2 regions of the Cedecea sp. Ae19-4 genome follow, and region 2 is predicted to be linked to the other one. Evidence: predicted binding sites of a transcription regulator. Region 2 holds the regulator's gene; the other holds the start of a gene.
The links. The regulator PurR, encoded in region 2, represses purine synthesis genes. The targets are predictions, from matches to a motif close to CANGCAAACGTTTGCNTG.

Region 1 (15,613 bases), on a different contig from region 2:
ATAGAAATAAGGGCCGCTGCCTTTAGCCAGAAGGGCATCCACGTTGTGGAGGAAATAGAGCCCGAAGTCGAACAGGCTGCCAGGGATCGCTTCCCCGCGCCAGGTCACGTGTTTTTCAGGCAGATGCAGGCCGCGCACGCGGCAAACCAGTACCGCCGGGTCTGGCTTCAGCTGATAGATTTTTCCCGCTTCGTTTGTCCAGCTGATGGTGCCGTTTATCGCATCGCGCAGGTTGATTTGCCCGTCAATGACTTTGCTCCAGCTCGGCGCCAGGGAATCTTCGAAGTCGGCCATAAAGACTTTTACGTTAGCATTCAGCGCGTTGATCACCATTTTTCGCTCAACCGGACCGGTAATTTCTACCCTGCGGTCGAGCAGATCCTGCGGAATACCACGAATCTGCCAATCACTCTTACGAATGGAATCTGTTTCCGAATTGAAATCAGGAAGCTTTCCACCGTCGATGGCCTGCTGTTCAGCAATGCGAGATGCCAGCAGCTTGTTGCGCTGTGGAGTAAAGCGGCTCACCAGCTCGCCGAGGAATTCTACGGCTTCCGGGGTGAGGATCTGCTTCTCTTGCTCGCCAAACGGCTGGCTAAAGGCCAGCTCTTCGCTAACTGTCTGTTGTGTCATTCGGTTACTCCTTCGTCTTATCCCGTCGAGACGGCCAAAAATGAATCGCGCACGGCTGTGCAGTTTTCATGCAACAGAATTAAGACTACTTGATGATTTTTTAAAATCAAAAACAATTTCCATTTTTGATTTTAAATTGATTTATCATATTGATATTTATGAGATTAAAGTTTAATCAAGGCGGGAAGTGATTTTCAGAATAGAAAAAAGGCGCCGAAGGCGCCTGGAATGGGAAGCTGAAACGCTTAATCGAGCGTCGGGTTCATGTGGCGAAGGTCGAATGGCGTAATCTGGTAGACGTAGTAGTTCAGCCAGTTAGTGAACAGCAGATTGCCATGGCTGCGCCAGGTCGCGTGAGGTTTCTTCGCCGGATCGTCTCCTGGGAAGTAGTTATACGGCACCTCTGGCTGAAGCCCCGCATCGACATCGCGGAAGTACTCGCCGGACAGCGTCAGCGCATCATATTCCGGGTGACCGGTTACGAACGCGATGCGCTTATCCCTGCTGCCAAACAGGTAGGCATCGCCCTGTTCTGTTTCGGCAAAGATCTCCAGATCGGTGTAATCCCGGATCAGCTGCGCAGGGAAGTCGGCATAACGAGAATGAGGCGCCAGGAATGAATCATCAAAGCCGCGCGTCAGTAAAGCATGAGGCTGAGTAACATTGTGCTCGTAGACGCCAGAAAGTTTTTCATCTCGAGTTTGTTTTGGAATACCGTATAAAATATTCAGCGCGGCCTGGACGGCCCAGCAGACAAACAGCGTCGAGGTAACATGATCTTTGGCCCATTCCAGCACCTGCTGGATCTGCGGCCAGTAAGCCACATCATTAAATTCAACCAGTCCAAGCGGAGCGCCGGTGACGATCAATCCGTCATAGTTGTCGTGTTTAATGTCATCAAAATTACAGTAAAAGTTATTGAGGTGCTCGCCAGGCGTATGGCGAGATTCACGGCTGTCGATACGCAGCAGCTGGATATCCACCTGCAGTGGAGAGTTGGAGAGCAGCCGCAGGAACTGGTTTTCCGTCTCAATTTTCTTCGGCATCAGATTCAGGATCAGTACCTTTAACGGACGTATTTCCTGATTGCTGGCGCGCGATGTCGTCATCACAAAGACGTTTTCTTCACGCAGGAAATTGACGGCTGGTAGCTCGTCCTGCACCCGAATCGGCATAACCTTATATCCTCAAAGCATACGTTTAAACGTTTAGACATCCAGACACCTGACGATACCGAGTTTATGATTCAATGTCGAGTCAGAAGCGAAAAGGTGAAAATGTTTCATTTAAGAGTGATAGCCAAGAGCAGATGCTTACGCTGGATTGAAGACAGGAACTCAGTGAATAACTCTGTCGTAGAAAGATAAAAATATGAAGGGTACAAAAAGCAAAAAACCCCGGCCTTTCGGTCGGGGTTAATGCTGATTTGATGCCTGGCAGTTCCCTACAATACGCGTATCATCCTGATACTCGCCCCTCCGGGGCCGATGCACGCGGCGTTCAAACGTGTTCCCGACACGTTTGTCGCATGCCCATGCTCGTGCAGGGAATGGCCTGATACCACATAAACAAAAAACCCCAGCCATCAGGCTGGGGTTTTCTGTTTTATTTGATGCCTGGCAGTTCCCTACTCTCGCATGGGGAGACCCCACACTACCATCGGCGCTACGGCGTTTCACTTCTGAGTTCGGCATGGGGTCAGGTGGGACCACCGCGCTACGGCCGCCAGGCAAATTCTGTTATTGACCGTTATATTTCCATATAACCATCAATCTAATCCTGAACTAAGCTGAAAATCTTTCGTCTCTCAAAACACCTTCGGTGTTGTAAGGTTAAGCCTCACGGATCATTAGTACTGGTTAGCTCAACGTATCACTACGCTTACACACCCAGCCTATCAACGTCGTCGTCTTCAACGTTCCTTCAGGACCCTTAAAGGGTCAGGGAGAACTCATCTCGGGGCAAGTTTCGCGCTTAGATGCTTTCAGCGCTTATCTTTTCCGCATTTAGCTACCGGGCAATGCCATTGGCATGACAACCCGAACACCAGTGATGCGTCCACTCCGGTCCTCTCGTACTAGGAGCAGCCCCCCTCAATTCTCCAGCGCCCACGGCAGATAGGGACCGAACTGTCTCACGACGTTCTAAACCCAGCTCGCGTACCACTTTAAATGGCGAACAGCCATACCCTTGGGACCTACTTCAGCCCCAGGATGTGATGAGCCGACATCGAGGTGCCAAACACCGCCGTCGATATGAACTCTTGGGCGGTATCAGCCTGTTATCCCCGGAGTACCTTTTATCCGTTGAGCGATGGCCCTTCCATTCAGAACCACCGGATCACTAAGACCTGCTTTCGCACCTGCTCGAGCCGTCACTCTCGCAGTCAAGCTAGCTTATGCCTTTGCACTAACCTCACGATGTCCGACCGTGATTAGCTAACCTTCGTGCTCCTCCGTTACGCTTTAGGAGGAGACCGCCCCAGTCAAACTACCCACCAGACACTGTCCGCAACCCGGATCACGGGTCTACGTTAGAACATCAAACATTAAAGGGTGGTATTTCAAGGTTGGCTCCACGCAGACTGGCGTCCACGCTTCAAAGCCTCCCACCTATCCTACACATCAAGGCTCAATGTTCAGTGTCAAGCTATAGTAAAGGTTCACGGGGTCTTTCCGTCTTGCCGCGGGTACACTGCATCTTCACAGCGATTTCAATTTCACTGAGTCTCGGGTGGAGACAGCCTGGCCATCATTACGCCATTCGTGCAGGTCGGAACTTACCCGACAAGGAATTTCGCTACCTTAGGACCGTTATAGTTACGGCCGCCGTTTACCGGGGCTTCGATCAAGAGCTTCTCCTTGCGGATAACCCCATCAATTAACCTTCCGGCACCGGGCAGGCGTCACACCGTATACGTCCACTTTCGTGTTTGCACAGTGCTGTGTTTTTAATAAACAGTTGCAGCCAGCTGGTATCTTCGACTGCCTTCAGCTCCACCCGCGAGGGGTTTCACTTACCGACAGCGTGCCTTCTCCCGAAGTTACGGCACCATTTTGCCTAGTTCCTTCACCCGAGTTCTCTCAAGCGCCTTGGTATTCTCTACCTGACCACCTGTGTCGGTTTGGGGTACGATTCAATGTTACCTGATGCTTAGAGGCTTTTCCTGGAAGCAGGGCATTTGTTACTTCAGCACCGTAGTGCCTCGTCATCACACCTCAGCGTTAATAAGCGTCCGGATTTACCTAAACGCTCCGCCTACATGCTTAAACCGGGACAACCGTCGCCCGGCTAACATAGCCTTCTCCGTCCCCCCTTCGCAGTAACACCGAGTACAGGAATATTAACCTGTTTCCCATCGACTACGCCTTTCGGCCTCGCCTTAGGGGTCGACTCACCCTGCCCCGATTAACGTTGGACAGGAACCCTTGGTCTTCCGGCGAGCGGGCTTTTCACCCGCTTTATCGTTACTTATGTCAGCATTCGCACTTCTGATACCTCCAGCAAACCTCACAGTTCACCTTCGACGGCTTACAGAACGCTCCCCTACCCAACAACACATAGTGTCGCTGCCGCAGCTTCGGTGCATGGTTTAGCCCCGTTACATCTTCCGCGCAGGCCGACTCGACCAGTGAGCTATTACGCTTTCTTTAAATGATGGCTGCTTCTAAGCCAACATCCTGGCTGTCTGTGCCTTCCCACATCGTTTCCCACTTAACCATGACTTTGGGACCTTAGCTGGCGGTCTGGGTTGTTTCCCTCTTCACGACGGACGTTAGCACCCGCCGTGTGTCTCCCGTGATAACATTCTTCGGTATTCGTAGTTTGCATCGGGTTGGTAAGCCGGGATGGCCCCCTAGCCGAAACAGTGCTCTACCCCCGAAGATGAGTTCACGAGGCGCTACCTAAATAGCTTTCGGGGAGAACCAGCTATCTCCCGGTTTGATTGGCCTTTCACCCCCAGCCACAAGTCATCCGCTAATTTTTCAACATTAGTCGGTTCGGTCCTCCAGTTAGTGTTACCCAACCTTCAACCTGCCCATGGCTAGATCACCGGGTTTCGGGTCTATACCCTGCAACTTAACGCCCAGTTAAGACTCGGTTTCCCTGCGGCTCCCCTATACGGTTAACCTTGCTACAGAATATAAGTCGCTGACCCATTATACAAAAGGTACGCAGTCACCCCATAAATGAGGCTCCCACTGCTTGTACGTACACGGTTTCAGGTTCTTTTTCACTCCCCTCGCCGGGGTTCTTTTCGCCTTTCCCTCACGGTACTGGTTCACTATCGGTCAGTCAGGAGTATTTAGCCTTGGAGGATGGTCCCCCCATATTCAGACAGGATACCACGTGTCCCGCCCTACTCTTCGAACTCACAGTATGTGCATTTTAGTGTACGGGAGTATCACCCTGTACCCTGCGACTTTCCAGACGCTTCCACTAACACACAAACTGATTCAGGTTCTGGGCTGCTCCCCGTTCGCTCGCCGCTACTGGGGGAATCTCGGTTGATTTCTTTTCCTCGGGGTACTTAGATGTTTCAGTTCCCCCGGTTCGCTTCATTACGCTATGTATTCACGCAATGATAGTGTGACGAATCACACTGGGTTTCCCCATTCGGAAATCGCCGGCTATAACGGTTCATATCACCTTACCGACGCTTATCGCAGATTAGCACGTCCTTCATCGCCTCTGACTGCCAGGGCATCCACCGTGTACGCTTAGTCGCTTAACCTCACAACCCGAAGGTGTCTCGTAAGACACAATCGATATTGTGAAAATTTGAGAGACTCGAACATGTCTTAACCTCATTCTTTATTACGGAAGAATAAGACGACATGTCGTTTCAATTTTCAGCTTGTTCCGGATTGTTAAAGAGCAAATATCTCAAACATGACTCTTTCAAGTCAGCTTTGAGATAGTTCGGCACGCAACTTTCACTTACATACCAGCAAGTGGCGTCCCCTAGGGGATTCGAACCCCTGTTACCGCCGTGAAAGGGCGGTGTCCTGGGCCTCTAGACGAAGGGGACACTGAAGTCTCAATCGCAAGACGCCTTGCTTCTCTACATCTATCAGACAATCTGTGTGAGCACTACGCGGGTTGTATCTTTTAGGTAAGGAGGTGATCCAACCGCAGGTTCCCCTACGGTTACCTTGTTACGACTTCACCCCAGTCATGAATCACAAAGTGGTAAGCGCCCTCCCGAAGGTTAAGCTACCTACTTCTTTTGCAACCCACTCCCATGGTGTGACGGGCGGTGTGTACAAGGCCCGGGAACGTATTCACCGTAGCATTCTGATCTACGATTACTAGCGATTCCGACTTCATGGAGTCGAGTTGCAGACTCCAATCCGGACTACGACGCACTTTATGAGGTCCGCTTGCTCTCGCGAGGTCGCTTCTCTTTGTATGCGCCATTGTAGCACGTGTGTAGCCCTACTCGTAAGGGCCATGATGACTTGACGTCATCCCCACCTTCCTCCAGTTTATCACTGGCAGTCTCCTTTGAGTTCCCGGCCGAACCGCTGGCAACAAAGGATAAGGGTTGCGCTCGTTGCGGGACTTAACCCAACATTTCACAACACGAGCTGACGACAGCCATGCAGCACCTGTCTCAGAGTTCCCGAAGGCACCAATCCATCTCTGGAAAGTTCTCTGGATGTCAAGAGTAGGTAAGGTTCTTCGCGTTGCATCGAATTAAACCACATGCTCCACCGCTTGTGCGGGCCCCCGTCAATTCATTTGAGTTTTAACCTTGCGGCCGTACTCCCCAGGCGGTCGACTTAACGCGTTAGCTCCGGAAGCCACGCCTCAAGGGCACAACCTCCAAGTCGACATCGTTTACGGCGTGGACTACCAGGGTATCTAATCCTGTTTGCTCCCCACGCTTTCGCACCTGAGCGTCAGTCTTTGTCCAGGGGGCCGCCTTCGCCACCGGTATTCCTCCAGATCTCTACGCATTTCACCGCTACACCTGGAATTCTACCCCCCTCTACAAGACTCAAGCTTGCCAGTTTCGAATGCAGTTCCCAGGTTGAGCCCGGGGATTTCACATCCGACTTAACAAACCGCCTGCGTGCGCTTTACGCCCAGTAATTCCGATTAACGCTTGCACCCTCCGTATTACCGCGGCTGCTGGCACGGAGTTAGCCGGTGCTTCTTCTGCGAGTAACGTCAATCACCAAGGTTATTAACCTTAATGCCTTCCTCCTCGCTGAAAGTACTTTACAACCCGAAGGCCTTCTTCATACACGCGGCATGGCTGCATCAGGCTTGCGCCCATTGTGCAATATTCCCCACTGCTGCCTCCCGTAGGAGTCTGGACCGTGTCTCAGTTCCAGTGTGGCTGGTCATCCTCTCAGACCAGCTAGGGATCGTCGCCTAGGTGAGCCATTACCCCACCTACTAGCTAATCCCATCTGGGTTCATCTGATGGCAAGAGGCCCGAAGGTCCCCCTCTTTGGTCTTGCGACGTTATGCGGTATTAGCTACCGTTTCCAGTAGTTATCCCCCTCCATCAGGCAGATCCCCAGACATTACTCACCCGTCCGCCGCTCGTCACCCAGGAGCAAGCTCCCTGTGCTACCGCTCGACTTGCATGTGTTAGGCCTGCCGCCAGCGTTCAATCTGAGCCATGATCAAACTCTTCAATTTAAAAGTGTTTGATGCTCAAAGAATTAAAACTGTTTATAAAATCAGTAGTCACTCTTCAAGACTTGATATTTGTTTGCATCCGGAGATGCTGAGATACCAATCCTGCGAGTGCCCACACAGATTGTCTGATAAATTGTTAAAGAGCAGTGAGTCAGTCGCTTTCGCTTGCTAACTCGAGGTGGCGTATAATACGCTTTCCTCTTTCAGAGTCAATCCTTAATTTCAGGATTTTTCACTCTCATCGCCGCCGTTACTCTGTGATGTTGTTCACATGTTCCGTGTCGATGGAGGCGCATTATAGGGAGTTCTCCCGGCGCTGCAACACTAAAATGACAGAAAAATGACTGACTGCTGCATTCCACAGCAAAACCCCGCCTTATACCCTTTTGCACACAGACTTATCCACAATCCGGATTTGAACTTAAAATTCGCGAGCGCGACGCAAACGTTTTCGCTACAATGCACCGCGATAAAATGGACACCCCCGATGGGGGCGTTAGCTGAGTTTTCGTCTCTTCTTTTCCTTAATTTCCCTTTTCTGCGCCGCCAGAACTAAGGTGAAGACTAAAATTCAGCTAACGCTCTTCTATATGCGAACCAAAGCCAAGGGATAAAACCATGTCACAACGTCGTCCTGTACGCCGCGCACTGCTCAGTGTTTCTGACAAAGCCGGTATCGTCGAATTCGCTCAGGCCCTCTCCCAACGTGGAGTGGAGCTGCTGTCCACCGGCGGAACCGCCCGCCTGCTGGCAGAAGCAAACCTGCCGGTAACCGAAGTCTCCGACTACACCGGTTTCCCGGAGATGATGGACGGACGCGTCAAAACGCTGCACCCGAAAGTTCACGGCGGCATTCTGGGCCGTCGCGGTCAGGACGATGCCATCATGGCGGAGCACGCCATCTCTCCTATTGATATGGTCGTCGTTAACCTTTATCCATTTGCCCAGACCGTTGCCCGCGAAGGCTGCTCTTTAGAAGATGCGGTTGAGAACATCGACATTGGCGGGCCAACCATGGTTCGCTCCGCAGCCAAGAACCATAAAGATGTGGCGATCGTAGTAAAGAGCAGCGACTACCAGGCGATCGTTGCCGAGCTGGACGCCAACGAAGGATCCCTGACGCTGGAAACCCGTTTCGATCTGGCGATCAAAGCTTTCGAACACACTGCGGCCTACGACAGTATGATCGCTAACTACTTCGGTAGCCTGGTCCCGGCCTATCACGGCGAAAGCAAAGATCCTGCCGGGCGGTTCCCACGCACGCTGAACCTGAACTTCATTAAGAAGCAGGATATGCGTTATGGCGAAAACAGCCACCAGCAGGCCGCCTTCTATATAGAAGAAGAAATCAAAGAAGCATCCGTGGCAACCGCGGCCCAGGTTCAGGGCAAAGCGCTCTCCTATAACAACATCGCGGATACCGATGCGGCGCTGGAATGCGTGAAAGAGTTCGACGAACCAGCCTGCGTTATCGTTAAACACGCCAACCCTTGCGGCGTGGCCGTCAGCGGTTCCGTACTCGAAGCCTACAATCTGGCTTATAAAACCGATCCAACCTCTGCCTTCGGCGGCATCATCGCTTTCAACCGTGAGCTGGATGCAGAAACCGCACAGGCCATTATTTCTCGCCAGTTCGTCGAGGTCATTATCGCCCCTTCCGCCAGCGAAGAAGCGCTGAAGATCACCGCGGCCAAACAGAACGTTCGCGTCCTGGTTTGCGGCCAGTGGCAGAAACGCACGGCTGGCCTCGATTTCAAACGCGTCAATGGCGGCCTACTGGTTCAGGATCGTGATTTGGGTATGGTGACAGCAGGCGATCTGCGCGTAGTCACTAAACGTCAGCCGACCGAGCAAGAACTGCATGACGCGCTGTTCTGCTGGAAAGTGGCGAAGTTCGTTAAATCCAACGCCATCGTTTATGCCCGTGACAATATGACCATCGGCATAGGCGCAGGCCAGATGAGCCGCGTCTATTCCGCAAAAATTGCCGGTATCAAAGCCAGCGATGAAGGCCTGGAAGTAAAAGGTTCTGCTATGGCATCTGATGCTTTCTTCCCATTCCGCGATGGGATTGATGCCGCCGCCGAAGCTGGCGTGAGCTGTGTGATCCAGCCGGGCGGTTCCATTCGTGATGATGAAGTCATTGCCGCCGCCGACCAGCATGGGATCGCAATGATCTTCACCGATATGCGCCACTTCCGCCATTAATTACCGGAGCGTTTATAGATGAAAGTTTTAGTTATTGGTAACGGCGGGCGCGAGCACGCGCTGGCCTGGAAAGCGGCTCAGTCCCCTTTAGTACGTACTGTATTTGTTGCACCAGGTAACGCAGGTACCGCGCTGGAGCCAGCGCTGCAGAACGTTGCTATCAGCGCGACAGATATTCCAGCTTTGCTTAGCTTTGCGCAGAACGAAAACATCGACTTAACCATCGTCGGTCCGGAAGCGCCGCTGGTGATTGGCGTGGTGGATGCCTTCCGCGCCGCTGGCCTGAAAATCTTCGGGCCTACCGAAGGGGCTGCACAGCTGGAAGGCTCGAAGGCTTTTACCAAAGACTTCCTGGCTCGCCACAATATCCCGACGGCGGAATACCAGAACTTTACCGAAGTTGAGCCTGCGCTGGCTTACCTGCGAGAGAAAGGCGCGCCGATCGTGATCAAGGCCGACGGCCTGGCCGCAGGGAAAGGCGTTATTGTGGCGATGACGCTGGAAGAAGCGGAAGCTGCCGTCAATGACATGCTGGCGGGGAACGCGTTTGGCGATGCAGGTCACCGTATTGTTATTGAAGAGTTCCTCGATGGCGAAGAAGCCAGCTTTATTGTGATGGTAGATGGCGAGCACGTTCTGCCGATGGCCACCAGCCAGGATCATAAACGCGTTGGCGACGGCGATACTGGCCCAAACACCGGCGGCATGGGTGCTTACTCTCCCGCTCCGGTTGTGACTGACGAAGTGCATCAGCGCACCATGGAACGCGTGATTTGGCCAACCGTGCGCGGTATGGCTGCCGAAGGGAATACCTACACGGGCTTCCTGTATGCCGGATTGATGATCGACAAGCAGGGTAATCCGAAGGTGATTGAGTTCAATTGCCGCTTCGGCGATCCAGAAACTCAGCCCATCATGCTGCGTATGCAGTCAGATCTGGTCGAGCTGTGCCTCGCTGCCTGTGATGGCAAGCTGGATGAGAAAGATTCTAAGTGGGACGAACGTCCGGCTCTAGGGATCGTGCTGGCGGCGGGCGGTTATCCGGCCGACTATCGTAACGGCGACGTTATCCATGGTCTGCCACTGGAAGAAGTGGCCGATGGCAAGGTGTTCCACGCCGGGACTAAGCTCAGCGAAGATGACCGTGTGCTCACCAACGGCGGGCGCGTGTTATGCGTGACTGCGTTGGGCGAAACGGTAGCCAAAGCGCAACAGCGCGCGCTGGAGCTGAAAAAAGAGATTCATTGGGAAGGCAGTTTCAGCCGCTCGGATATCGGTTATCGCGCCATTGCGCGTGAAAACGCGAAGTAATCCCGACAGTACACACTAAACCGCCCGCGTGGCGGTTTTTTTATACCTAGAAATCGCCAGGCTTAGGCTGCCAACTGCAGAAGTTCTGGTTCGCCACCAGCAGCAGCTGTGAACCTTCCGGGGCTTCAAGCCAGGCAATACTGACGTCAAGGGAGGAGTTGCTCTGACGGCGCGCTATATGGCTCAGGGAGGCGCTATCAAGCTTTGGCGATAACGTTTCGCCTTCGCAGGTCGTTACCGTGCCGTTCTGGTGCCAGCGCCCCTGGCGCAGCACAACGTGGCCGATGCGCAGCGCTTCGCTAGTCTCACGAATACGATTGGCGTTGAACTGGTACAAAGCCACCTGATCGTTAGAAAGCTGCTGCTTCTGGCTATTCACTTCCCGCTGCATAAAGCTCAAGTCGCCGTGGTCGTCAAAGCGGACTTTGACATGCTCCGGCTGCTTACCCTGAATATTGAGTTCGATAAAGGTCAGTTTGTCGCCCTGCCAGCGGTATTCCCCGGTGGTGGTGGCGCCGTGCTGCCACGGGCTAAACGCGGTAAGGATATGGGTAGATTCATCGGCGTTGTCTTTTCGCCAGATGCGCACCACGCCCTGGTCGGCAACATAGCCGGTAGCGGTAAAAGGAGGGAGTTTGTTACTGCTGCATGCCGTGAGCACCAGAACACCCGCCAGCGCCAGCAGCGGACGCCAGACGGACAAAAGGGGCGTAAACGCCCCTCTGTTAAAACTGTTCACTGACACGCGTTAACTTACTTAACCGCGTCTTTCAGTGCTTTACCAGAAACAAATGCCGGCACGTTAGCAGCAGCAATTTTGATTTCTTTACCGGTCTGCGGGTTGCGGCCAGTGCGCTCAGCACGGTGGTTCACTTTGAAGGTACCGAAACCAACCAGTTGTACAGCATCACCTTCTTTCAGAGACTCAGTAATTGCAGCCAGAGTGGATTCCAGAGCAGCTTTAGCCTGTGCTTTAGACAGGTCAGCCTTGTCAGCAATTACATCAATCAGTTGAGTCTTGTTCATAAGTTATCCTTACAATGTGTTTATCGCTTGCTAAGCATCGAGTGCGACGGAAATGCCTAAAAAGCACTCTCCTGCATACACGCACCGATAGCCACTTTTATTCGCCCCACAAATGTAGACCAGACGGGGGGTTAATTGGAAGCCTCCAGGGAGGACAAATCAGACTGTATGTCACGTTTTACTGTCTTACTGCTGCAAATTTATACCGATATTACTGATGCCGGCCTCACGGAGGTCAGCACGAAGCCCTTTAATGAGCTCAATATCGCGTTCTTCGCAGTCCGCCAGCAGCCGGAAAATCTCCCACTGAATGTCCCATTCTTCTTCTACCGCCGGGTTTGCTCTCAACTCCTCGTCGGTCATTTCACGACCGGCCTGAGTCATTTCCAGCATCGCCACCGAAGTGATTGAACATTTACTGACTTCGATTGCGTGCTCCAGCGTTTCACCCGAGAGACGCGAGTGAATAAGCTCACTCAACGCCACGCACGCGTCAATCGCCGGATAGACACCGTAAATATCATAGTCGTCAGCCGCAGGAATTGCCTCTTCAAGTTTCTCTAACTGACTATCAAAGTTCACTTTGGCGTCTTTCACCGTTTGGGTTTCCCAAACCAGGTCCAGGATCTTGCGATAAAGCTGAGGATCGCCAAAGCCAGTTTGCTGGCAAAACATGGCGTAGTTCGGGTACATACGCTCGCACAAAGAAGCCATAAAAGTGACGTGCTGCCAGCTTTCCAGCTTCTCCAGGCGTAAATGAATAGGGTTCTGTAACATGACGATGTCTCAAAGACGGAAAATTAGCGGCAGTTTACCTGAATCACCTGCCGATTGCTTGCAGGCGCTTAAAAGCCGGGCGCCCGGAAGCAACGGCATCGGCCCAACGGGTTGGCTCCGGCAAACGGTAGCCGGCCATGCAGCGCTCCACCCACTTTAATGCGCCGTCGAGGCTTATGCGGTGCCCGGTAGAAATAAACAAAGGATTACAGCGTTTTTTACTGCGCCAGACCCAGGCCAGCTGCTCGCCTTTGTCCATCAACGGCGCACGAGCGTCGGGCTCGTCCCCCAGCGGTTCAAACTTCCCGCACAGCCGCTTTTTCGCCACGCCAATCGTCGGCACATCCACCAGCAGCCCAAAATGGCTGGCAACCCCTAAACGACGGGGATGCGAGATGCCGTGTCCGTCCACAAACACCAAATCGGGCTTCTGCGAAAGCATACCCCACGCCTCAAGCAGCGCGGGATATTCGCGGAAGGATAAAAAGCCGGGGATATAAGGCATGGTGGTGGCAATTCTTGCCACCTGATATTCAACCAACTCAAGAGACGGGTAGCTCAACAAAACGATGGCCGCGCGGGTGACGTCTCCGCCTTGTTCAAACCCCACATCGGCCCCGGCGATCAACCGCGGCGGATCCTGGTCAAGACGATCTTCGCGGATCACCTTTGAGGCCAGATCCAGCTGTTGCTCTCGCAGTATGGTGAGATCCATCTCTTGCTACCTTAAGCCTGGTGGTATTGCGCGGACAGGCGATGCACGGCTTCCACAAAGACGCCTGCATGCTCTGGTGGAACGTCCTGGTGAATGCCGTGCCCAAGGTTAAAGACGTGCCCTTCCCCCTGCCCGAAACCAGCCAGAATGGTGGCAACTTCTTCTTCGATACGTGCCGGCTGAGCGTAGAGCATGGAAGGGTCCATGTTGCCCTGCAGCGCGACTTTATGGCCTACGCGACGACGTGCATCTGCAATGTCCGTTGTCCAGTCGAGGCCCAGTGCGTCGCAGCCGGTTGCCGCCATCGCTTCAAGCCACTGCCCGCCGCCTTTGGTGAACAGCGTCACCGGTACACGGCGGCCATCGTTTTCACGCAGCAGGCCATCGACAATTTTGTGCATGTAGTAGAGCGAGAATTCTTTGTAATCGCGCCCGCTCAGCACGCCACCCCAGGTGTCAAAGATCATTACCGACTGCGCGCCCGCACGAATTTGCGCATTCAGGTAGAGCGTCACGCTCTGCGCCAGCTTATCCAGCAGCAGGTGCAGCGCTTTCGGGTCGGCAAACATCATTTTCTTAATCACGGTGAAGGCTTTGCTGCTGCCGCCTTCCACCATATAAGTGGCCAGCGTCCATGGGCTGCCGGAGAAGCCAATCAGCGGTACTTCGCCCTTCAGTTCACGGCGAATGGTGCGCACCGCGTTCATCACGTATGCCAGCTCACCTTCCGGATCGGGAATCGGCAGCTTTTGAACGTCGGCCAGGCTTTGAATCGGGGAGCTAAAGCGCGGGCCTTCCCCCGCTTCAAAGTAAAGCCCAAGCCCCATCGCATCCGGGATGGTCAGAATGTCCGAAAAGAGGATCGCCGCATCCAGCGCGTAACGGCGCAATGGTTGCAGAGTGACTTCGCAGGCCAGCTCGGCGTTTTTGCACAGCGACATAAAGTCACCCGCCTGAGCGCGCGTCGCCTTATATTCAGGTAGATAACGCCCTGCCTGGCGCATCATCCACACAGGGGTGACATCTACCGGCAAGCGCTGCAGGGCGCGCAGGTAACGATCGTTCTTCAGTTCAGTCATGTTTACCTTTCCTTTAGCTGTATCGCCGCAGTCTATCATTCATAGTCCGCGCGACACAGGGCGACGGTATCTTCAATTAAGCGGCGCGCCACGGTACCCGGCGGCGGTAACAGCGGCAGCTGGTCATAGCGATACCAGCCCGCATCCAGCAGCTCTTTCGGGTCAATCTTGATTTCACCGCTGTGATAATCCGCCATAAATGCGGTCATCAGCGACTGCGGGAACGGCCAGGGCTGGGAAGTCACGTAGCGCAGGTTTTTCACCTGAATGCTGCTCTCTTCCATGACTTCGCGAGCCACCGCCTGCTCCAGCGTTTCGCCCACTTCGACAAACCCGGCCAGCACGGTGTAGACGCCGTTGCGGTGGCGCGTGTGCTGAGCCAGCAGGATATGATCGTCCTTACGAATAGCGACAATAATGCAGGGGGCAATTTGCGGGTAATAGCGTTCCCGGCAGTGCCCGCAGAGCATTGCCCATTCGCTTTTGCTGAAGTGCATTTCATGGCCGCAGTAACCGCAATACTTATGCGAGCGATAAAACTCGGCCAGTTGGACGCCGCGCCCGGCCAGCTGGAACAGGCCCACATCGCGATCCAGGAGCTGGCGCAGCGAGCCCATGTCCGAGCGGCGGTTTTCACGAATCAGCCACACGGGCTCACCTTCCCACTCACCGATATCCAGGGCGCGGCTGCCTACGAGTTGAAATTCCTCCGCGCTGCCGTGAGGTAAGTCACCCTGCGGCAACCATATTTTTTGCTCATGGCTGACTATCCACCAACCATGATCTAAGTTTTGAATAACACGTTCCATAACCTGGTGCACATCCCCGTGTTCACTGATATAAACAATTAGTTTTTACTTTTTTGGGTTAGTTTGCGTTCAATCTTTTAACTCACGGAGTCTCAATCATGCTGAACCAGTTAGCCAATCTGACTGAGCGCGTTGGTGGTAGTAATGAGTTAGTCGACCATTGGCTGCAGGCCCGTAAGCACCTGTTGGTCGCCTATTACAACATGGTCGGGATCAAGCCTAACAAGGAATCGCACACCGCGCTCGACGAAAAAGCGTTAGACAATTTTTGCCACGGCCTGGTGGATTACCTCTCTTCCGGTCATTTCAGTATCTACGAGCGAATCATCAGCAACCTGGAAGGCAGTAGCCCGCTGCTAAGCGCAGCTCAGCTCTACCCTCAACTGGAAGCCAACACC
Region 2 (15,613 bases):
GCAGGTACATGTCGGTGGCCAGGAAACCCAGCACGCTCAGCCCCGCAAGCCAGATAAGAAATCCCTTTGATGGTTGCATATTTCACTCTTGATTTTGATAGCAGGTTAACGGGGCAGGAGTCTACGGAGTGCAAAACCGCTTGTGAAACGCTAATATTTGCAAATTGCATTCAAATTTTTTGCAGGCAGAAATATGTGGTCTGAATATTCGCTGGAAGTGGTTGATGCCGTGGCGCGAAACGGCAGCTTTAGCGGTGCAGCCCTGGAGCTGCATCGCGTGCCTTCTGCCATCAGCTACACGGTGCGTCAGCTTGAAGAGTGGCTGGCCGTGCCGCTGTTTGAACGGCGTCATCGGGACGTTGAACTGACCGCCGCCGGGGCGTTTTTTCTCAAAGAAGGTCGGTCTGTTATCAAAAAAATGATGGCAACGCGCCAGCAGTGCCAGCAGATAGCCAACGGCTGGCGTGGGCACCTGTCCATTGCGGTAGACAATATCGTTAAACCTGAGCGTACTCGCCAGCTGGTGCTGGATTTTTATCGTCATTTCCCGGATATCGAGTTAAGGGTTTCCCAGGAAGTGTTCAACGGCGTGTGGGATGCGCTTGCCGACGGGCGAGTTGAGGCGGCGATTGGCGCCACGCAGGCTATCCCGGTCGGGGGGCGTTACGCTTTTCGGGACATGGGGGCGCTAAGCTGGCGCTGCGTGGTTTCCGCTGACCATCCGCTTGCGCAACGGGAAGGTATCATTCTGGATGATGACATTCGTCCCTGGCCATCCCTTGTGCTGGAAGACACATCCCGTTCGTTACCCAAGCGCATTACCTGGCTGCTGGACAACCAACGCCGCGTGGTGGTGCCGGACTGGGCGTCGGGGGCGGATTGCCTGACGGCGGGATTATGCATTGGTATGGTGCCGACGCACATTGCCCAGCCGTGGCTCGTCAGGGGCGACTGGAAAGAGCTGATGCTGGAGAATCCATTCCCGGACGCGGCCTGCTGCTTAACCTGGCGGCAGGATGATGCTTCGCCCGCTTTGAGCTGGCTGCTGGACTATTTGGGTGACAGTGAGACGATGAATCAGGAGTGGCTGCAGGAGCCGGGTAACACATTCCCGGCCCCGAAGAGGCTTAGCGGCGGTAATCGCGGAACGGGCCGTCGGCAACCGAGCGGCGTTCAATCAGACGAGGATGGACTTCAATCGTCTGCGACTCTTCGCGCTTATTAATGATGCGGTCGAGCAGCATGTTAAACGCTGTTTCGCCCAAACGCTCTTTCGGCTGGTGGATTGTGGTCAGCGCTGGAGAGAAATAGCGGGCGTTGCGCACGTTGTCGTAGCCGATGATAGAAATGTCCTGCGGCACGCGCAGCCCCATTTCGTCTGCGGCGCAAATTGCACCCATCGCCATAATATCGCCGCCGCAGAAAACGGCGGTAGGGCGATGCGGCTGGTTAAGCAGTTGCTGCATGGCGCGATAACCAGACTCTGGTTCGAAATCACCCTGAACCACCCAGTTATCCGGCACTTTGATATTGGCTTCTTCAAGCGCCTTCAGGAACCCTGCATGGCGGCCGCCGCCGGTATTTCGCTCCAGCTGACCCGGAATAGCACCGATATCGCGATGGCCACGTTCAATCAGGTAGCGGCCCGCAAGGTAGCCGCCGTGGAAGGCGTTATCGACCACGGAATCGGTAAAGTCCGCACGAGCTTCGCCCCAGTCCATCACCACCATCGGAATATGGCGGTACTCTTCCAGGGTTGAAAGCAGCGTCTCAGGGTATTCGGAACACATGACCAGCAGCCCATCCACGCGTTTTTGCGCCATCATGGACAGGTAAGCGCGCTGCTTTTCAAAGTTGTTGTGCGCGTTACCCAGAATCAGGGTGTAGCCCTTGGCGAAACAGCTGTTCTCAACGGATTCAATAATTTCCGCAAAATAAGGGGCTTCGCTTGAGGTGGCAAGCAGGCCGATGGATTTGGTGTGGTTGACCTTCAGGCTGCGAGCCACGGCGCTAGGCGAATAGTGCAGCTCTTTGATGGCTGCCCAGACGGCGTTGCGTGTCTCTTCCGCCACAAAACGGGTCTTGTTAATGACATGTGACACAGTGGTAGTGGAAACGTTTGCGCGCTTCGCTACGTCCTTAATCGTTGCCATTAGATGTCACTCCAGACCATATCGTAAACTCCTGATAACTCATGTGTTAAACGTTTGCCTTCGCTAACTCCTGGGGCAACACGTTGGTTGCAGGCCTGTCGGGGATGCGACATACAGCGGGAGGAGGGCGTTGCCGGGCGATACGCGGTAAATTAGCGAAGGATTTTGGCTTATCCCGGGGCAAAGTGGAAGAGGGAAAACCGATATCTGTGCAAATCCAGCAGGATTTTTATCGCTAATTGTGGGAAAATCACCCCACATACACTTTGTAGGGAAATAAAAGGAGCTTACGATGAGTACCGATCTGAAGTTTTCCGTGGTGACTACGGTTATCGTACTGAGTCTGATTGTTGCCGGGGCGCTAACCGCCGTCCTGCACTGATTTACAAAGGGCCGCTTTCGCGGCCCTTCTCGTATATAGAAGAAAAGCGTTGCTTCCCTCCTTCGTGGTTAACCGCTAAAAATCAGCCCGCCAGGTTTTGCGCAATAAATTCCCAGTTGACCAGCGCCCAGAAGTGGTCGAGATAAACCGGGCGCGCGTTGCGGTAATCGATGTAGTAAGCATGTTCCCATACGTCCACGGTCAGCAGCGGTTTTGCTCCGGTTGTTAATGGGGTACCTGCGTTAGAGGTCGAGACGATAGCCAGGCTGCCGTCGCTATTTTTCACCAGCCATGTCCAGCCGGAGCCGAAGTTTTTGATGGCCGCTTCGGTGAACTGCTTTTTAAAGGCTTCCACGCTGCCAAAAGCGTGGTTGATGGCTGCCAGCACGTCACCGGTCGGCTCCCCGCCGGCATTCGGCGCCAGGCAGTGCCAGTAGAACGTATGGTTCCAGACCTGGGCCGCGTTATTGAAGATCCCGCCGTCAGATCCTGTCACGATCTCTTCCAGCGTTTTACCTTCAAACGGGCTGCCTTTGATCAGATTATTCAGGTTAGTGACGTAGGTCTGGTGATGTTTGCCGTAATGGTATTCGAGTGTTTCGGCTGAGATATGCGGTGCCAGCGCATCTTTGGCATAGGGCAGGGCGGGTAGTTCGAACGACATGGCTTCACTCCTTGTTATTTTGCTTCACAATATAACTACATTTTGTGTGGTTATAAGGTTAGCAAATTACGAGAGTGCAAAAAAGCGCAATGAAACAACAAAATAAAACAGCCCGTGCCGGGCTGTTAATATTTTAATCAGTCTGATTAGCCCGAAAGGGCGCGATAAGATTAACGAATAGTTTTTGGCGTCATGACCCGGCGGGCGCCCACGTAATGGCGCTGCCAGTAATCTTCGCTCAGGGAGGTGATCTGAATATCGCGGCCGCTGCGCGGGGACTGAATAAACTTCCCGTTGCCAACGTAGACGCCAACGTGATCGGCGGTGCCACGGCCCTGGGTACGGAAGAACACCAGGTCACCGCTTTCCAGTTCGCCGCGGTCAACGGAGGAGGCATCGCGCAGGTGATACATTTCATTGGCGGTGCGTGGAATACGGATATTCACCAGATCTTTATAAGCGTAATAAATCAGCCCGCTGCAGTCGAAACCTGTGCGTGGGGAAGTACCTCCCCAGCGATACGGTTTTCCAATTTGCCCCATCAGCTTGTTCATGGCCGTTTTTTGCGCTTTCTGCACGCGCACTTTATGCGCCTGCGCGATGGTCAGATTTTTTTCCGACTTCACCTTAACGCACTGCTTTTTATGCCCTTTACGATGAGTGCATCTTTCAGTGTAGGCAACGGTGGCTGAGGCTGGCTGTAGGGCTAATTTCTGCGAGGTTTTTTTGCTGCTAGTTTTAGCGAGGGTGCTGCTTTTGCCTGAGGTGGTGTGTTTTGCCACTTTGGCTTTCGCCGGTGAGGTTGTTTTTTTACCGGACTTCTTTGTGGAGGCTGTGCTGACCTTCGGTTTTGCTTTTTCTTTGCCCTTGTTGCTTTTACTGGTTGTTGTCTTGGCCGGATGGCCTTTTTGTGCAACAGGATGGCGGGCGTGCTCGGACGCCTGCGCCAAAGGTGTATAGGGCAAAGCAAATAGCAGAGCACATAGCGTGATAGAGATTTTATTTATCCGCGCCACTCGTCAATCCCCTGATAAATGAAGACACGATGCTAACCATCATGCCTGCGTATGATTTTTGCGAAACCCGACGATTCTAATGCATAAAAGCCGATAATGTTAATAGGCAAATACTATTTAACGGTCAAAAGTGTAAGCTATAGCTAAAAAATTAGCCATTCCAGGGTGTTATCCGCTGTTTAATTGATCTTGAATGAAGCAAATTGCTCATTTTCGCGCGCCGTAAAAGTGTTATTCTTAAGGTATGTTTGCGCGCCAGGCGGGGGAAAGAGAAACCCTGATAAAAATGGTGTTTTCTGCCCGGGGCGCAACTGGCTACAATGGCAGGCTATTGCCGTATCAAGGTTTGAGGAAGCAAGACAATGAGCACTATTGAAAAAATTCAACGCCAGATCGCTGAGAACCCGATTCTTCTCTATATGAAAGGTTCCCCGAAGCTGCCGAGCTGCGGCTTCTCCGCTCAGGCCGTTCAGGCGCTGTCCGCCTGCGGTGAGCGTTTCGCCTATGTGGATATTCTGCAGAACCCGGACATTCGTGCTGAGCTGCCAAAATACGCTAACTGGCCAACGTTTCCGCAGCTGTGGGTGGACGGTGAGCTGGTCGGCGGCTGCGACATCATCATCGAGATGTACCAGCGCGGCGAACTGCAGGCGCTGATCAAAGAGACTGCAGAGAAGCACAAATCTGAAGAGCCAGGCGCAGAATAATTTCGCCAGCCAGTAAAAAAGCGACCCTCAGGTCGCTTTTTTTATGCTTCAGATTCCGGTTCGTCGGCCAGCGGCAGCGGCCAGCCGCCGAGGCGCTTCCAACGGTTGACTATTTCGCAGAACAGCAGGGCGGTTTGCTCGGTGTCGTACAGGGCGGAGTGGGCCTGCGAGCTGTCAAACTTCTGGCCTGCGGCGATGCAGGCTTTGGCCAGCACGGTTTGCCCCAGTACGAGGCCGCTCAGGGCCGCGGTATCAAACGTCACAAACGGGTGGAACGGGTTGCGTTTCAAAGAGGCTCGCTCTGCCGCCGCCATCATAAAGCTGTGGTCGAACGTGGCGTTGTGCGCCACCATAATCGCCCGGCTGCAGCCGCTGTCTTTAATGCCTTTTCGCACGGTTTTGAAAATCGCGTGCAGGGCATCGTATTCGCTGACGGCACCACGCAGGGGGTTATGCGGGTCAATACCGTTGAACGCCAGGGCTTCAGGCTGCAGGTTCGCGCCCTCAAACGGATCGACATGGAAGTGCAGCGTTTCGTCGGGGGATAACCAGCCGTCTTCATCCATCTTCAGGGTAACGGCGGCGATTTCCAGTAACGCATCGGTTTTAGCGTTAAAACCTGCGGTTTCAACGTCGATCACTACCGGATAAAAACCACGAAAACGGTCGCACAGGCCATGCAATTGCGTGTTGTCTGACATCAGCTTCTCTTAATACGGGGAAAATGCAGCGCGCATTATGGCAAATTTCGGGGAGTGTTGCAGTAAAGGCCGCACAACGTGCGCCTTCAGGGTGTGGATAACTCCCCAATAATAGGAGAGGCGGCCCGAAGTCATTATGAAATAAACCAGAAAAATCAATTCATTGATTTTCATCTGTTAACCACAAAGAGGGAAAAACCACGCTTTTTCCCTCTTTAGTTAGCAACAATCAGGGCGCACAACACGCCCCTTGTTTGACGCTAATCGCCTGAAAATCAGTTACCCAGGCCTTTGCCCGCGTGCTTCTCTTCGATCAGCTCGATTTTGTAACCGTCCGGATCTTCAACAAAAGCGATAACGGTGGTGCCGCCTTTTACCGGGCCGGCTTCACGGGTCACGTTGCCGCCGTTATTGCGAATGCGTTCACAGGCGTCTGCGGCGTTATCCACGCTCAGCGCGATGTGGCCGTAAGCGGTGCCCAGCTCATAGCTGTCCACGCCCCAGTTATAGGTCAGTTCGATAACCGCCGTGTCGCTTTCATCGCCATAGCCGACAAACGCGAGAGAGTATTTGTACTCGGTGTTTTCGCTGGTACGCAGCAGTTTCATGCCCAGCACTTTGGTGTAAAACTCGATGGAGCGTTGCAGGTCGCCAACGCGCAGCATGGTATGAAGTAGACGCATAAAATCCTCGTCGAATGAGACAGTTATTTCTGGAGTCGTTGAGTATAGCGGCGTTTGCGCGCCGCTATCAATGAAAGGTACTGCGGAGTTACAGCGTTGGGTAGTCGGTGTAGCCTTCCGCGCCGCCGCCATAGAAGGACTCTGGGCGCTGTGGGTTCAGCTCGGCATTTTTGTGCAGACGAGCGACCAGGTCCGGGTTGGCAATGAACGAACGGCCAAACGCGACGGCGTCGATCAGGCCTTTGCCGATCAGATCTTCCGCTTTCTCCGGGGTATAGGCGCCAGCGCCAACGATCACACCGCTAAAACGCTCACGGACTTTGGCACGGAATGCCTCGGTGTACGGTTCGCCACCGGCCCAGTCCGGCTCGGACATATGCAGATAAGCAATGCCGCGTTTGCCCAGCTCTTCAATCAGGTACAGCGCGTCAGCCTCTTCGTCCGGGCCGTTGTCCACGTTCTGGAAGGAGCCAATCGGTGATACGCGGATCCCGATGCGGTCGGCACCCCATTCTTTGATCCCGGCATCAACCACTTCCAGCACCAGGCGAGCGCGGTTCTCGCGGCTGCCGCCATATTCGTCGGTACGGTGGTTAGAAGAAGGAGACAGGAACTGGTGCAGCAGATAGCCGTGGGCAGAGTGCAGCTCAACCAGGTCAAAACCGGCGTCACGTGCATTGCCAATTGCCTGGCGGAAGTCATCCACGATGCCCGGAATTTCGTTCAGTTCCAGCGCGCGAGGCATGGAAGTATCTTCGCGAACGGCGTTGCCGTTTTCGTCACGCAGGGAGGTACGGGTCCCGGCACTCAGCGCGGAAGGCGCGACCGGAGCCTGCTGGCCTGGCTGGAGGGTAAAGTGGGAAATACGGCCGGTGTGCCACAGCTGCACCGCCATGTGGCCTTTTTCAGCGTGCACGCCAGCGGTGATTTTTTTCCACGCGGCGATTTGCTCTTCGCTGTGCAGGCCCGGAGCGCCGGCGTAGCCTTTAGCCTGGGCGGACATCTGGGTTGCTTCGCTGATGATAAGCCCGGCGCTGGCGCGCTGGCGGTAATATTCGCCCATCAGCGGGGTTGGGATATCCCCTGGCTCAATACTGCGCAGGCGCGTCAGCGGAGCCATAAAGATACGGTTTGGTACGGTAATAGCGCCAACTTTGAGCGGCGTAAACAGTTTATCTGCTGACATGGTGTTTCCTCAAGTAGACCGGTCGTCTAGTAATTCAGTAAATAAAAAACCTGTCAGGCGACAGGTTCTGCCAATAGGATTCTTACGTGTGCCAGCGCGCTTTCCAGCGGCAGCGCGCTGCGGGAAATTTTTGCCTGCAGGCTGGCGCCTACCCACAGCGAGTACAGCACCATGGCCTGCTCGAGCGCTTCGCCTTCAAAGCGCAGGCTTTTTTCGCTGCGGCCTTTCTCCAGGGCATCAGCAAGCAGAGTGATTAGCTGTGAGCCGCCGTTATTCAGCGCGCCGCGCATATCTTCCGAAAGATCGCAGACTTCTGCTGAAAGTTTCACTATCAGACAGTTACTCAGGTTTCCGCTCTGGCAGAAGTAGCTCAGCATATCCTGGTACCACTTCAGCAGGCGCTGGCGATAATTGCCTTCGCCGTGCGAAAAGTGTTCCGCCACGCGCAGATTAGAAGCCTGGTAATAGCGCTCCAGCATTGCCACGCCAAACGCTTCTTTTGAGCGGAAGTAGTGGTAGAAAGAGCCTTTGGGCACTTCTGCGGTGCGCAACAATTCGCTTAACCCCATGCCGGTAAAGCCCCGGGCAAGGCACAGCCGCTCGCCAATGGCGAGGAGATGTTCGCGAGTGTCGTGTTCAGGATGTCGATTCATGCACTCAAATGTAGTAGACCAGTCAGTCTAATGCAATAGGCGGCGGCCACTTTTTTGTGACCACCATCCCATTAGCGCCTGCGGCAGTCGGCAAGAATATCCGTATCTTTTTGATAAACCGAGGTATGAATATTCATCATACCGAGTAGGGTTGAGAACAAATTGTCCTGGGACACGGCGTCGCTGGCGGCCTTATTGGCCAGGCACTCGCTGTCCAGCGCAAAGCTTCGCTGGTAATCCTGTGACAGCCAGAACAGCAGCGGGATATGTGTCTGCTGCGAAGGCGCGAGCATATACGGCGTACCGTGCAGGTAAATCCCGCTTTCCCCGAGAGATTCCCCGTGATCGGCCAGGTAAACCAGCGCCGTATTCAGTTTATCCTGATGCTGTTTCAGCTTGTCGATAGTGCGGCTCAGCACGTCGTCGGTGTGCAGGATAGTATTGTCGTAGGTGTTAATCAGCGCCTGGCGGTCGCAGTCCTGAATTTGATTACTGTCGCAGGTGGGGGTGACGCGGCGAAAGCTGGTCGGATAGCGCTGGTAATAAGCCGGCCCGTGGCTGCCCATCAGATGCAGCACCAGGACGGTATCCCGCTGCAGGCCGTCGAGAACATTGTCCAGGCGGTGGAGCAGCACATCGTCAAAGCAGGCGCCGTCTTTGCAGTAAACGTCCAGCTTCCACTGGGTCATATCCGTATGCGGAACACGGTCGCAGGCGCCTTTGCAGCCGCCGTCGTTATCCCGCCACAGCACGTTCACGCCGCCGTGGGCTAATACGTCCAGCAGGCCTTCCTGGTGCCGGGCGAGATCCGCATCGTAGGTTTTACGCGGCATCACTGAGAACATACAGGGCACAGAAACCGCGGTTTCCGTCCCGCAGGACGAGGCATTCTGGAAGTAAATCACGCCCTGTTTTTTGAGCTGAGGATTGGTCTCACGCTCATAGCCGCCCAGCGAATAGTTCTCGGCTCTTGAGGCTTCACCGACGACCAACACCACCAGCGTTTTCTTCGGCTGCTGTTTAATCAGCGGGCCTCTTTGCGCGTCTTCGCCAATTTTAATCAGCGTCTGATCCCCGGCAAACCAGCGTTCTTTGCTGTAGCGGCTAATGGCACTGATGTAGTTTGCGGGCGTGACCATTTTCACCACGCTTTTATTGTTCCGGAACAGCGAAGCGTAGTCTTTGTAAAACACGGCGGCGATGAGGATTATCACCAGCAGTCCGGCGAGAATGCCGACCAGGCGAGTCAGCACGGTATGCCACCAGCGCGCCGGCTGAACCTTCACCAGGGAAAGCAACAGGGCGGGGATAATACCCAGCAAGGCCAGCCAGCTGACCAGCTGCGGCGTAACCAGCGCGGTGGCTTCCTGGGAATCTGTTTCAAACACGTTGACCATCATGTTTTTATCAATGACGGCGCCGTAGGTGAACATAAAATAGTTGCTGGCAGCGCAGCCGATGACCAGCAGCACCAGCACGGGTTTGCGCAGCCAGGGCAGGTTCACCACGCTGAAAATCATTAGCCAGCCGCAGAACAGTACCACCGGCACCGAAGCGGCAAACAGCCAGCTATGGAGCGAGTCCGGGGCAATTAGCTGCCAGCTGCGGTGGATAAAAAGAGAATTGATCAGCGTAAAGAAAAATGCGCAGCACAGGTTAAACTGCGCATCGTTACACTGTAACTTTTTTAAAAGGTTCATATAAGCCGTGAATACAAAACTGAATATGCGCTATCCTGGAGAGAGAAGATTAGTTGAACCTTAATTTTCAGCCGCTTTCAGTCGAGAGGCGATTTTTTAGCCGCCCCGCTTGCATCCGGGGCAGACTCAGGCTTCAATTGATGCAAAGTCGTTAATGAGGCGGGTTAGTGTCTGAGCAGCTAGAGTTCTTCCCCATTCAAAGCCCCTGCCGCGGGATCTGCCAGTCGGATGAACGCGGCTTTTGCCGTGGCTGTATGCGCAGCCGGGACGAGCGTTTCCAGTGGCAGCAAATGAGCGACGCCCAAAAGCAGGACGTGCTGCGCCTCTGCCGCCAGCGCTTATTGCGCAAGTTACGAGCAAACAAGCCAAATTCTCCTGAAGAACCTGAGCAGCCCTCACTGTTTTAATCATTCACCGCCGTTATACTCGGGGAAGATTTTTTCCTTTTTTGAGGTGATTTTTTTATGGTACAGCGTATTACGATTGCCCCGCAGGGCCCGGAGTTTTCACGCCTGGTGATGGGCTACTGGCGTTTGATGGAATGGAACATGTCCCCGCGCGAGCTGGCGAGCTTTATTGAAGAGCACGTTGAGATGGGGATCACCACGGCGGATCACGCCGATATTTACGGCGGGTATGCTTGTGAAGCGGCCTTTGGCGAAGCGATGCGTCTGGTGCCACATCTGCGCGGTAAAATGGAGATTGTCACCAAGTGCGGTATCGCCACCACCGCGAAGCCAGAAAATGCTCTTGGCCACTACATTACCGATCGCGATTACATCATCAGCAGTGCAGAAAGCTCGCTGAAAAAACTGGCCACCGACTATCTGGATTTGCTGCTGATCCACCGCCCGGACCCGCTGATGGACGCCGACGAAGTGGCGGAAGCCTTCACCGCGCTGCATCACAGCGGCAAGGTGCGCCATTTCGGCGTGTCTAACTTTACCCCGGCGCAATTCTCCCTGCTGCAGTCTCGCCTGCCGTTCACCCTGGCAACAAACCAGGTTGAGCTTTCACCGGTGCACCAGCCGTTGCTGCTGGACGGCACGCTCGACCAGCTCCAGCAGCTGCGCATTCGTCCGATGGCGTGGTCCTGCCTTGGGGGCGGCCGTCTGTTTAACGACGATGAATTCCAGCCGCTGCGCGCCGAACTGCAGAAAGTGGCGGAAGAACTTGGGGCCGACACCATCGAACAGGTGGTTTATGCCTGGGTGATGCGCCTGCCATCTTCCCCGCTGCCGATCATCGGGTCTGGCAAAATCGAACGTGTGCGCTCTGCCATTCACTCTCTGTCTCTGGAGATGACTCGCCAGCAGTGGTTCCGCATTCGTAAGGCCGCGCTCGGCTACGACGTGCCTTGATCGTTACTGACCGCCTGCCAGAGTTCCGGCAGGCGGTGCCTGTTCCAGCTGGGACAGCGAGCAGTAAAGCCGCCAGATAATGCCCGCCAGTTCCCGCGCCGCCGGGTCGTGATGATGCGACAGCGTGTCGCACATTCTTTGCAGTTCTTTCAGTGATTCCGCCAGCGGCCTTTGCAGTACACCCCGTTCACTCATCACATCCCGCAGGGTGTGCAGGCAAACGTCCCTGACCATCGACAGCGGGTCGGAGCGTGTTTCCCAGCCGCGCAGCTGCCAGACTACGTGCGAGCAGTTGAGCAGCACCACGCCCCAGCGCAGAAGCCAGCGGCGGGCCGCCTCTTCTTTGCTACTGCTAAGCTGGCTGATGTGGTGGTACACCAGCGATTCAAACTGGCTCTCGCTGTGCTGCGGTTTGCGGCTGAGCTGGTCGATAAACCCGCGCCGAAGCGCCCGGATATGGCGGCGGCTCCTGCGGGTGTCGGAGCTGGGGCGCAGTACCGAAAAAGCCAGCCATGAAATGCCCACGCCGAGGACTTTGGCGAGGTTGTCATTCATAAACCCGGCAAAGTCGTACACCGGCGGGTTGCTGACCGACAGAAACGATCCCATAAAGACAATGAGCTGCCCCCAAAGCGCGGCGCGCTTTGCCTGCTGGAGTTTCAGTAACTGCATGGTGAGCAGCAGCGGCAGCAGGAAAATAAGGAACTGCCACAGCTGGGTGACCTGAATCATCAGGCCAAATTTCACCAGGAAACTGAACAGCGACAGCCAAAGCAGCGTCCGCATCAGCAGCGTGAGCGAGCCGAGCGGCGAGGCGACTGAAGAGTAGAGCACACAGCTAATGGCGGCGAGGGACAGCGCGCCGCCGCCGGACTCCCACTGGGTACCGATACACCAGGCGCCGGTCAGGACGATCGTTGCAAAAGTGCGCACGGCACTCCACAGCGCTTCGGCATTGTCGGTATGGCGCGCCAGCGGCGGGGCTTCGGGCGGCGTAATTACTGATACCGGCGTGGCGTTTTCCAGCTCTCTTAGCCAGCGGCTGCTGTTGAGATAGAGCCAGCAGAAATAGCGCAGGCGGTGCCAGAATGCTTGATGGCGATAATCGTCCTGAGAATGAGGGGCGATGTGTTGCAGCAGCCGGGCAACGGTGTATTTATCGGCGTTGGGCTTGGCCAGCTCCCGCAGCAGGCTGTCCAGCACCGACCAGATATTGGCGGGTGCCTCCGGCCAGTTGAGCAGCATCCGACGCAGGCTGGATATCACGCTGGTCAGGCGCAATTGCTGGTGAAGCAGGTAGTTCAGCAGGTTGTTCTGGCGGCGGAAGCGATAGTGGCTCCAGAAAGCCTGAATGCGCAGCAGATTCATGGTCAGGATCTGGCCGATAATCCCTTCATGCGCGGTGCGAATGGCGTCGGTGGTTTCCGGCTGCCAGAGCAGGCTGGCGTGTTCGAGCAGCCGGGCGTGCATGTTTTTCAGGGCGCTAACCAGAGCGCTGCCGTCCGAGGTGCTGGGCAGCACCATCATCATAAAGCCGCCGCACAATATCCCGACCACCACCTCGCACACGCGGGCCTGGGCGATATCCCACAGCTCCGTTGATTCCACGGTATTGATCATCGGGAAGGCAATAATGGCGGCAGTGTACCCGGCGAGCATGAAGGCGTAGGCCACGTTATTCTGAAAATGGCTGGAGGCCCAGGTACAAAGCGCCAGCCAGCTTGCCATGGCGAAGGTGAACAGCCAGGGATCGTTCAGCGCGTTGCCGGCAATCATTAACGAGGCTGCCGCGCCGATAAAACTGCCCGCAATCCGCCCCAGACTTTTGCTTATCACGCCGCCAACGGTGGGGAAGCTCACCACGGCGGCGGAGGTCATCGCCCAATAAGGCTCATCCAGATTCAGGCCGTAGGCAATGGCCAGCGCCATGCCCATGGCAATAGCGTTACGCAGCGCATAGCGCCATTGCCCGCCGGTGGCTTTTCCCCACGGCGTGTTATGCCACGCCAGAAAACTGAGATTCATCAGGGCTGAACGCTAACGGTGCAGGTGGTGCCTGACACCAGCGTCACGCCATCAGGAATGGCATCCAGGCTAATGCGCACCGGCACGCGCTGCGCAAGGCGAACCCACGGCACGTTCGGCTTAATGTCCGGGACCAGGTCGCTGTCGCTTTCGATGCTTTGGTCGTAGATCGCGCGGCCAATACTTTCTACTTTGCCGCTCAGCTTTTGGTTGCCGTTGTACAGCACGATCTGCACGGCATTACCCGGCTGAATGCGGCGCAGCTTGGTCTCTTCGAAATAGCCCACCACGTAAAACGAGTGGCTGTCCACCAGCGCGAAGACCGGCTTGCCTTCGCTGGCGTAGTTCCCGACGCGGGAGGTCAGGTTGGTGACCCAGCCGTCTACCGGGGCAGTGACTGTGGTTTGCGAAAGCTGCCACTGCGCCTGCTCCAGCGTGGCCTGGGCGACTTTCACTGCCGCCTGCATCGCTTTAACGTTAATGTTGGCGGTGTCCATGTCTTCGGCAGAAATATAGTTGCGCGGCAGATTCTGGCGGCGATTCGCCTCGTTGCTGGCTTTGGCCAGATCGGACTGGGCCTTCGCCAGCTGCGCCTCGGCGTTTAGCACCGCAATGTGGTAAGGCGTGGCGTCGAGGGTGAACAACGGAGTGCCTTTACTCACAAACTGGTTGTCTTTCACGTTCAGGGTCACGATGGTGCCGGACACCTGCGGCGTGATGCTCACCTGTTCGGCGCGTACTTTGCCGTCCCGCGTCCAGGGCGACTGCATGTAATAGTTCCATAACAGCCAGCCTGCCAGCAGCGCGGCGGCAAAAACGATGAGGGTGGAAAAATATTTTATTGTTTTGATATTCATTGCGTTACCACATCACCAAAAGAGCCATGCCGGCGCTGACGGACAGCGCGAAAAGGGATAAGTCCATTAACGTGGGATGCCAGATTTCGCCGGAATAAATCCAGTCGCGCAGCAAACGGTGGACGATCAGCCAGATAAAAAAGCCGACAAACACGGCCTTAAACAGCGGAGGGAAGTAGACCGATGCCCCGACCACAAGATCCTGAAGCGGGAAACCGGACGGGCTAAAAGTGAGACTCACGTAGTGATAATCCTTTAAAAAACGGGGGTGGCTGCCGTTTCCCCTCACTTAGATGTAGAATAAAAGTATAGCTGGTTGCATAACTTCAGTGAAAGTAAGGGATTTGTTTTTAACAATTAATGCCTGCACAATAGTCTAAAATCAGTATAATAAGTTAGCAAGCTAATTATAAGGAGATGAAATTGGAATCGCCATCGCCATTAGGTTCGGATCTGGCCCGCCTGGTACGCATCTGGCGTGCGCTGATTGACCATCGCCTGAAACCTCTGGAATTGACACAGACACACTGGGTAACGCTGCATAATATTCATCAGCTGCCGCCAGATCAGTCACAGATTCAGTTGGCTAAAGCGATCGGCATTGAGCAGCCATCACTGGTTCGTACGCTCGATCAACTCGAAGAGAAAGGGTTAATCTCACGCAAAACCTGTGCAAACGACCGCCGGGCAAAACGGATTAAATTGACCGAGCAGGCCGCGCCTATCATTGAAAAGATGGAAGGCGTAATAAACGAAACGCGGGGAGAAATCCTGTCGGGTATTACTCGCGAAGAGCAGGCGCTGTTAAGCAGCCTGATTAATCGGCTTGAGCAAAATATTATTGAACTGCAGGCCCGGGATTAATCTCCCTGGTTGAACCCAAGCCTCGCTGCTTATCCAGCGGGGCTTTTTTTTACCTGACGATGCCTTACCCGCAAAAATATTCGCCCGGTAGCAAAGAGTTGGGCAGGCGTGTGAGTTTGTTTATCTCTATTTCAGAAGTCTAAATGTAAATTAATTGTTTCTCACCGCCGTCTCCCGCTTTTAATAATGCAGGCATGTTTTTAACAATGAGCCTGCATTATGTCTTATCGCATCAGTATCCTGGATAAAAGCCCGCTTGCGCCCAACGACAGCGCGACGGATGCCCTGGCCCGTACGCTGCATCTCGCGCAGCAGGCAGAGACCTGGGGTTATCACCGCTTTTGGCTGGCCGAGCACCACAACACGCCCCAGCTTGCCAGCCCTTCGCCGGAAGTGCTGATTGCCTGGATTGCCGGGCAGACGCGCCGCATTCGCGTGGGCTCCGGCGGCGTGATGCTTCAGCATTACAGCCCTTACAAAGTGGCCGAAAACTTCAATCTGCTGTCGTCCCTTGCGCCTGGCCGCATCGATCTCGGCGTCGGTAAAGCGCCGGGGGGCTTGCCGCTCTCGACGCAGGCGCTGCAGCACGGGCAATCGCCGTCGATAAAAGGCAGCTTTGATGAACAGCTCACGCAGCTCGACGACTGGCTCTCGCGACGTG

Region 1: purH (bifunctional phosphoribosylaminoimidazolecarboxamide formyltransferase/IMP cyclohydrolase) is a predicted target of PurR. The motif match lies at 7,729-7,746, and genes of this name have one in related genera.

What each region holds. Positions count from the first base shown of each region.
Region 1 is NZ_JBCHWG010000002.1:539,056-554,668, reverse strand. It holds gene aceB (malate synthase A) at 1-633, opposite strand, end outside; gene metA (homoserine O-acetyltransferase MetA) at 879-1,808, opposite strand; rRNA gene rrf (5S ribosomal RNA) at 2,248-2,363, opposite strand; rRNA gene AAIE02_RS15390 (23S ribosomal RNA) at 2,462-5,368, opposite strand; tRNA gene AAIE02_RS15385 (tRNA-Glu) at 5,590-5,665, opposite strand; rRNA gene AAIE02_RS15380 (16S ribosomal RNA) at 5,751-7,290, opposite strand; gene purH (bifunctional phosphoribosylaminoimidazolecarboxamide formyltransferase/IMP cyclohydrolase) at 7,909-9,498, shown strand; gene purD (phosphoribosylamine--glycine ligase) at 9,517-10,809, shown strand; gene AAIE02_RS15365 (DUF1481 domain-containing protein) at 10,856-11,548, opposite strand; gene hupA (nucleoid-associated protein HU-alpha) at 11,563-11,835, opposite strand; gene AAIE02_RS15355 (YjaG family protein) at 12,022-12,612, opposite strand; gene nfi (deoxyribonuclease V) at 12,656-13,327, opposite strand; gene hemE (uroporphyrinogen decarboxylase) at 13,339-14,406, opposite strand; gene nudC (NAD(+) diphosphatase) at 14,442-15,215, opposite strand; gene AAIE02_RS15335 (Rsd/AlgQ family anti-sigma factor) at 15,314-15,613, shown strand, end outside.
Region 2 is NZ_JBCHWG010000001.1:1,123,294-1,138,906, forward strand. It holds gene punC (purine nucleoside transporter PunC) at 1-79, opposite strand, end outside; gene punR (DNA-binding transcriptional activator PunR) at 194-1,225, shown strand; gene purR (HTH-type transcriptional repressor PurR) at 1,128-2,153, opposite strand; gene cydH (cytochrome bd-I oxidase subunit CydH) at 2,446-2,535, shown strand; gene sodB (superoxide dismutase [Fe]) at 2,618-3,199, opposite strand; gene AAIE02_RS05420 (C40 family peptidase) at 3,370-4,215, opposite strand; gene AAIE02_RS05425 (Grx4 family monothiol glutaredoxin) at 4,578-4,922, shown strand; gene rnt (ribonuclease T) at 4,964-5,623, opposite strand; gene gloA (lactoylglutathione lyase) at 5,899-6,306, opposite strand; gene AAIE02_RS05440 (alkene reductase) at 6,395-7,492, opposite strand; gene AAIE02_RS05445 (TetR/AcrR family transcriptional regulator) at 7,546-8,145, opposite strand; gene eptA (phosphoethanolamine transferase EptA) at 8,217-9,845, opposite strand; gene AAIE02_RS05455 (DUF1289 domain-containing protein) at 10,013-10,252, shown strand; gene AAIE02_RS05460 (aldo/keto reductase) at 10,310-11,206, shown strand; gene AAIE02_RS05465 (FUSC family protein) at 11,210-13,231, opposite strand; gene AAIE02_RS05470 (efflux RND transporter periplasmic adaptor subunit) at 13,231-14,088, opposite strand; gene AAIE02_RS05475 (DUF1656 domain-containing protein) at 14,093-14,329, opposite strand; gene slyA (transcriptional regulator SlyA) at 14,506-14,952, shown strand; gene AAIE02_RS05485 (MsnO8 family LLM class oxidoreductase) at 15,172-15,613, shown strand, end outside.